Idiomarina loihiensis L2TR: one gene and its partner. The protein of the gene in region 1 interacts with the protein of each later gene in a pairwise test. Links are inferred from orthologs where the notes say so. Each region holds a gene or a part of one and is shown on either strand. Other genes may lie near its edges.

Evidence for each region. Proteins that work in one complex are often made in the same cells at the same time.
Region 2: the proteins of rplL (region 1) and dnaE interact in binary tests that used the Escherichia coli proteins (3 or more experiments, as listed by UniProt). The link is inferred for Idiomarina loihiensis L2TR from one-to-one orthologs.

What each region holds. Positions count from the first base shown.
Region 1 is NC_006512.1:351,934-354,746, reverse strand. It holds rplL (50S ribosomal protein L7/L12), read right to left. Parts: upstream 1,688-2,813; coding sequence 1,313-1,687; downstream 1-1,312. Other genes in the region: rplA (50S ribosomal protein L1), read right to left, coding at 2,528-2,813; rplJ (50S ribosomal protein L10), read right to left, coding at 1,742-2,260; rpoB (DNA-directed RNA polymerase subunit beta), read right to left, coding at 1-1,095. UniProt on the Escherichia coli protein: The binding site for several of the GTPase factors involved in protein synthesis (IF-2, EF-Tu, EF-G and RF3). Is thus essential for accurate translation.
Region 2 is NC_006512.1:1,812,467-1,816,535, forward strand. It holds dnaE (DNA polymerase III subunit alpha), read right to left. Parts: upstream 3,678-4,069; coding sequence 201-3,677; downstream 1-200. Other genes in the region: accA (acetyl-CoA carboxylase carboxyl transferase subunit alpha), read right to left, coding at 1-185; IL_RS08635 (NAD(P)/FAD-dependent oxidoreductase), read right to left, coding at 3,756-4,069. UniProt on the Escherichia coli protein: DNA polymerase III is a complex, multichain enzyme responsible for most of the replicative synthesis in bacteria. This DNA polymerase also exhibits 3' to 5' exonuclease activity. The alpha chain is the DNA polymerase catalytic subunit.

The DNA.
Region 1 (2,813 bases):
AACCAAAGCTTCTAAGCGGTTGTTGCTTGAATCAACGCGTAAGGTTTCGCTCATGTATGGACCGTGATCCAAATCGTTAACGAACAGCGTTTCAATTTTCTTAATACCCGCTTCGCTAAGCTCGGCGATAAGCTCAAGTGTCAGCACGTCATTCGCGTGACCGACCACTTCGCCAGTTTTCTTATTCGCGTAGTCTTTCGCTAATACTTTTCCGACCATGTATTCTGCCGGCACTTCCATCTCTTTAATGTCCAGTTGCTCCAACTGGCGGATGTGACGTGCGGTAATACGACGGCCTTTTTCGACCAGTACTTCGCCTTCAGCACCTTTGATGTCGAACTTGGCGGTCTCGCCACGCAGACGCTCAGGCACCAACTGCATTTTCACCTTAGTTTTAAGGATTTCAAAGTACGTTGTGTCGAAGAACATATCGAGAATTTCTTCAGTGCTGTATTCCAGAGCACGAAGAATAATTGACGCCGGTAATTTACGACGACGGTCGATACGTACAAAAACGTTGTCTTTAGGATCAAATTCAAAATCCAACCAAGAGCCACGGTAAGGAATAACACGCGCGTTATACAGGACTTTACCTGACGAGTGTGATTTACCTTTGTCGTGATCAAAGAACACACCAGGTGAACGGTGGAGCTGAGAAACGATAACTCGCTCTGTGCCATTGATAACGAAGGTTCCGTTTTCTGTCATTAACGGAATTTCGCCCATGTACACTTCTTGTTCTTTAATGTCTTTAACTGTACCGGCAGCTGCTTCTTTATCAAACAGCACCAGACGCAGTTTCACACGCAATGGTGCTGAGTAGGTAATGCCCCGGATCTGACATTCTTCAACGTCAAACGCCGGCTCACCCATGTGATAACTGACGTACTGTAGTTCCGCAGTACCAGAATAACTGGCAATAGGAAAGACCGAACGAAAAGCCGCTTCCAGACCATTATTGGCTTCTGGATCGACTTCAATAAATTTCTTAAATGAATCAAGCTGCATAGACAGCAAATAAGGAACTTCTAAGACCTGAGGTCGTTTACCGAAATCCTTACGAATACGTTTTTTTTCAGAGTAGGAGTACGCCATGGGGTTCCTCAGCTAGCTGATTGATGACCCTAACCAACGAGTGGTTCGATGGTTAAAAACAGATTAATCTTTTATCTGTCGATCCCGTTGTTATTTTTTTCGCTTATCTGTATCCAACCTCGGGCAAAATGATACAAGCGATACAGCGCAAAAGGGCTGGTGGTTAATTAACCACCAGCCCGAGGCCTAAAAGGCCATATGTCGTACAAAAGTTAAATTACTTAACTTCAACTTCCGCACCAGCTTCTTCAAGCTGCTTTTTCAGCTCTTCAGCTTCGTCTTTGCTTACACCTTCTTTAACTGCTACTGGTGCAGACTCAACCATAGCTTTAGCTTCTTTCAAGCCAAGGCCAGTTGCGCCGCGAACAGCTTTGATAGCGGAAACTTTGTTTGCGCCAGCTGCTTTCAGTACTACGTCAAATTCAGTTTTTTCTTCAGCTGCTGCTTCGCCGCCTGCTGCTGGAGCAGCTACTGCTACTGCTGCAGATGCGTCAACGCCGAATTTTTCTTCAGCTGCTTCGATCAGTTCAACCAGTTCCATTACTGGCATTTCAGCGATCGCGTTTAAGATGTCGTCTTTAGTCAGAGCCATTACTCTAAACTCCTGGGTTTATAATTACAAAAAAATGGTTAAAAAACCAACGTATTATTTAGCGTCTTTAATTGCTGCCAACGTTCTAACGAACTTGCTAGGTACTTCGTTAACTGTTTTAACGAATTTGCTAACCGGTTCTTTGAAGGTGGCGAGCAATTTAGCCAATGCTTCGTCACGAGTCGGAAGTGAAGCAACTGCGTCCAATTTTTCTGGACCCATGATGCCATTACCGATTGACAGAGCTGTCACTTGCAAGTTCTTGTTTTCTTTTGAGAAGTCTTTGAACAAACGAGCTGAAGCGCCCGGTGCGTCCATAGAAAACCCATAAACAAGAGGTCCTTTAAGTGCATCGCCCATGTCGTCAAACTGTGTGCCTTCAAAAGCGCGTTTTGCCAGTGTATTTCGTACAACTTTAACGAAAATACCCTGCTCGCGAGCTTTCTTACGCAGCGCAGTCATATCGGCTACTTCGATGCCTCGATATTCAGCAACGGTGACGGCTAGCGCATTTGAAGCAACGTCGTTAACTTCCTTAACGATGGCTTTCTTTCCGGCTAAACCAATTGCCACTGATATCACCTCGTTTTCAATTTGGGACCGAAGTCCCTCGTTACAATTAGGTGGGATAAAACCCACCGCGTTGTCACGGTGATTCTCTACCCAGAGAGCCTGAGTCGGATATCACCATCTGCGTAGGAAATTAAGTGCCACTACTCGATATTCTGAGATTCTCGCGGTACACCTACGGTCTTGGACGGGAGCCTTGTTTTGTTGCGCCTTAGCAACGCCACGGCAGCTCCAACCCATAAACCATTACACTAACCTGACTGAAGCGAATTAAACCGCTGCTACAGTTGCCTGGTCAATGCTCACACCAGCACCCATTGTTGTGGACAGGCTAATGCGTTTTACAAAAACACCTTTAGCTGAAGAAGGCTTAGCTTTCTTAAGAGCTGCCAGCAGAGCTTCAAGGTTTTCTTTCAATTTGTCGTTATCGAAGTCAACACGGCCGATTGTTGCATGAACAATACCGTTTTTATCGTTGCGATAGCGAACCTGACCCGCTTTAGCGTTTTTAACTGCAGTTGCTACGTCTGGAGTTACAGTACCAGTTTTCGGGTTA
Region 2 (4,069 bases), 1.5 Mb from region 1 along the record:
ACCTGCCACGCACCTAAATCAGAAAAGATTTTCTCTGTCAGTTCCTGACTCTTGGTGGTCAGTCGCTGCACTTCCTCTTCTAAGTTAAGATCCAGTTGCCCGCGGTTGCCAACAGACTTCAGTTCTTCGATTTGCGCTTCAAGTTCCGCAATAGGTTGTTCAAAATCCAGAAAATTAAGGCTCATTCGCTGTCATTTCCTTTAAAATTCAAGTGAAACTTGCTGAGTTCCCAGCAAATTCTGTAATTCGTATATTAATTCATCAGACGGATTCACATACCATTGTGCGCCAACATTTAACGTGGCTTCAACGCGTTCCGACTGATACCGCATTTTTATCGGACAAGTCCCTTCAGCAAAGGGCTGTAATAGCTTTTCCAGTTTTCCGGCAAGACCTTTAGCAAGCTGCTCATCCGTTACTGTAATTGCTAAATGCCGGAGATAAGTTTCCCGAGCCTGCTCAATTGCCATCACTTCTCTGGCAGTCATTGTATTGCTATTACTGAAGTTATCAAATCTGACCTCACCTTTTATCCACAAAATTCGGTCTTTTTCGAGCAATTCCTGATAACTTTCGTATTCGTTACTAAATAAGCGTACATCCATGCGCGCTGTTTTGTCATCTAAAGTCACTATAGCAAAACGCTGACCTCTTTTATTGGTCAGTACTCTCACATCAATCACCAGCCCGGCAATAGCAATACTCTCATCTTTACGGGTAGGAGTAACATTGGACAATGTACTATTAATGTAATGTTTGAGCTCTGCACGAAAACGGTTAATGGGGTGACCAGTCAAATAAAGACCGAGGGTATCGCGCTCTCCTTCCAACCAGACCGCTTCCGACCATTTACGTACGCTGACAAACTCCTGTTCAACCGCTTCAGGTTCGGTGGTAAGTACCCCAAACATATCCGACTGACCAATTTTTTCCGCATTCAAATGCTGTTCGGCCTGACGAATGGCTTTTTCCAGCGTCGCCATTAATGAAGCACGGTGAGGTCCTAAGTTGTCCATTGCGCCAGCACGAATTAAGCGCTGCAGAATGCGCTTATTCATTCGCTTCAGATCAACCCGGCAACAGAAGTCGAATAAATCCCGGAACGGCCCGCCTTCTTGCCGGGCTTTAATAATAGACTCAATTGGCGCTTCACCCACACCTTTTATTGCGCCTATACCGTACACCACTCGTTGCTGTTCATCGACGGTAAACTTATATTCGCCTTTGTTTACGTCCGGAGGCAGCAAGTCCAGTCCCATGCGTTCACATTCGTCCGCCAAAGTGACAATTTTGTCGGTATTATCCATATCGGCGGACATCACCGCAGCCATAAACTCTGCCGGGAAGTGGGTTTTCATCCATAAAGTCTGGTATGAAACTAAAGCGTAGGCAGCCGAGTGCGACTTGTTAAAGCCATAACCGGCAAATTTCTCTACCAAGTCGAAGATTTTCGTCGCCAGTTCAGGGTCAATATTATTTTGCGCCGCACCCTTAGCAAAAATTTCTCGTTGCTTAGCCATTTCCTCGGGCTTTTTCTTACCCATTGCACGGCGTAACAAATCTGCGCCACCCAAAGTGTAGCCAGCCAGAACCTGGGCAATTTGCATGACCTGTTCCTGGTAGAGGATGACACCGTAAGTCGGCTCTAGTATGGGCTGCAAACTCTCATGCTGATACTCAGCATCGGGGTACGAAATTTCTTCCCTGCCGTGCTTCCGGTCAATAAAGTTATCAACCATGCCAGACTGCAGTGGCCCCGGCCGGAATAGCGCCACCAGGGCGATAATGTCTTCGAAAGAGTCTGGCAAAAGCTTTTTAATAAGCTCTTTCATGCCACGCGACTCTAACTGAAACACCGCCGTTGTTTCGGCTTTTTTCAACAGTTTAAAACACGCCGGATCAGTTAAATCAATCGACGTAATATCAATAGGATCTTTACCGCTCTTAGCATGCCGGCGGTTCACCATATCAACCGCCCACTGAATAATGGTCAGCGTTCTCAAACCCAAAAAGTCGAACTTAACCAGACCTGCCGACTCAACATCGTCTTTATCAAACTGAGTGACCGGGTTGTTACCTTCATCATCGCAATACAGTGGCGAGAAGTCGGTTATTTTGGTTGGAGAAATAACCACGCCACCAGCGTGTTTACCAGCATTACGAGTCACGCCTTCAAGAATACGAGCCATATCAATAATGGCCTTAACTTCTTCATCCTGGTCGTACGCGGCGCCAAGCTGGGGCTCAATTTCAAAGGCTTTGGCCAGAGTCATGCCCGGATCGCCCGGTATTAACTTGGAAATTCGGTCGACAAAACCATAGGGATGAGCCAGTACCCGTCCGACATCGCGTATCGCAGCCTTAGCCGCCATAGTACCGAAGGTAATAATTTGCGAAACCGCTTCACGACCATACAGGTCAGCAACGTGATCGATAACTTCATCCCGACGATCCATACAGAAGTCGACATCGAAATCTGGCATAGAAACCCGTTCAGGGTTAAGGAATCGCTCAAAAAGTAAGTCAAATTCAAGCGGATCCAAATCTGTTATTTTAAGTGCATAAGCCACCAGAGAGCCTGCACCTGAACCGCGCCCCGGGCCTACGGGTATGCCGTTATCTTTACTCCACTGAATGAACTCCATAACGATAAGGAAATACCCGGGGAAGCCCATATCGTTTATAACACCAAGCTCGCGCTTAAGTCGTTCGTCGTATTCTGGTCGTTTCTGCTCTCGCTCTTCCGCGTCAGGAAACAAAAACTCTAAACGTTCTTCCAGCCCTTCTTCCGAAACCTTAATTAAGAACTCTTCAGTCGTCAGGTCGCCAGTGGGAAACTTAGGCAGGAAGTATTCGCCCAAACGCACAGTGACATTACAGCGCTTGGCTATTTCAACAGTATTTTCTATTGCTTCAGGAATGTCAGAAAACAACTCACTCATTTCTTCGCTGGAGCGCAAATATTGTTGTGGTGAATATTTTTTCGGCCGACGTTTATCTTCCAACTGGTACCCGTCGTGAATAGCCACACGAATTTCGTGAGCATCAAAGTCTTCTTCTTTCAGGAAAACCACTTCATTAGTAGCGACAACGGGTAGGCCTGTTTCCCCGGCTAAAGCCACCGCTTTATGTAAATAGTTTTCTTCCTGAGGCCGGCCGGTGCGCACAAGCTCAAGATAATAGCGGTCAGGAAAATATTGCTGGTAGAAATCGAGGGCAGCATCCAGCTGGCTGTCATGGCCTTTAATTAGAGCCTGTCCTACATCACCCTGACGGCTTCCGGACAACAAAATAATGCCCTCGTTATGCTCCTTCAGCCAGTCTTTATCGATAACCGGCTTGCCTTTAATATTACCGCGCAAATAAGCTTTTGAAATAAGCTGAGTTATCTGCTGATAACCTTCATTATCCATTGCCAGTGCGGTCAGGCGGAAAATTTCAGATTCAGGATAGTCAGCCTGCACCCAGAAATCGCACCCTATTAAAGGCTTTAAGCCCAATTGGTGCGCTTTTCCATAGTAGCGAACCAGACCACAAAAGTTCATTTGGTCGGTAATGGCTAAAGCAGGCATACCCGCTTCAGCAACAGCCTCACAAATTGGACCAACTTTCGCCAGCCCATCTATCATGGAAAAGTCGCTATGAACTCTTAAGTGAACAAAATTTGGTGCAGTCATTTTACGGATACAGTCTGGCTTTTTTCATTATCATTTTAGGGTCGTTATTGTGCCTTAAGCAGCCTCTGAAGTATATCGTCAGTGTAACTTCAGTCGCGGTTTTACAACATGGTTAAGTTTGTCCACCATTAACAACAAAAACATCTTCCACCAGCCGTGTAAGGCTCTCTGGTGCATACGATATAAACTGGCGTACGCCCAACGCGCTAAAGTGCCTTCAAGCGACATTGACAGACTTTTACTTTGCATTAAATTACCCACCGCCGAAAAACGACTCAGTGAGACGAGTGAACCCCGGTCTTTATATTTGAAGGCTTTTGCCGGTTTGTTGCGGTACTCACGTACAATATTCTGATACAAACATTCAGCCATCTGATGTGCGGACTGGGCCC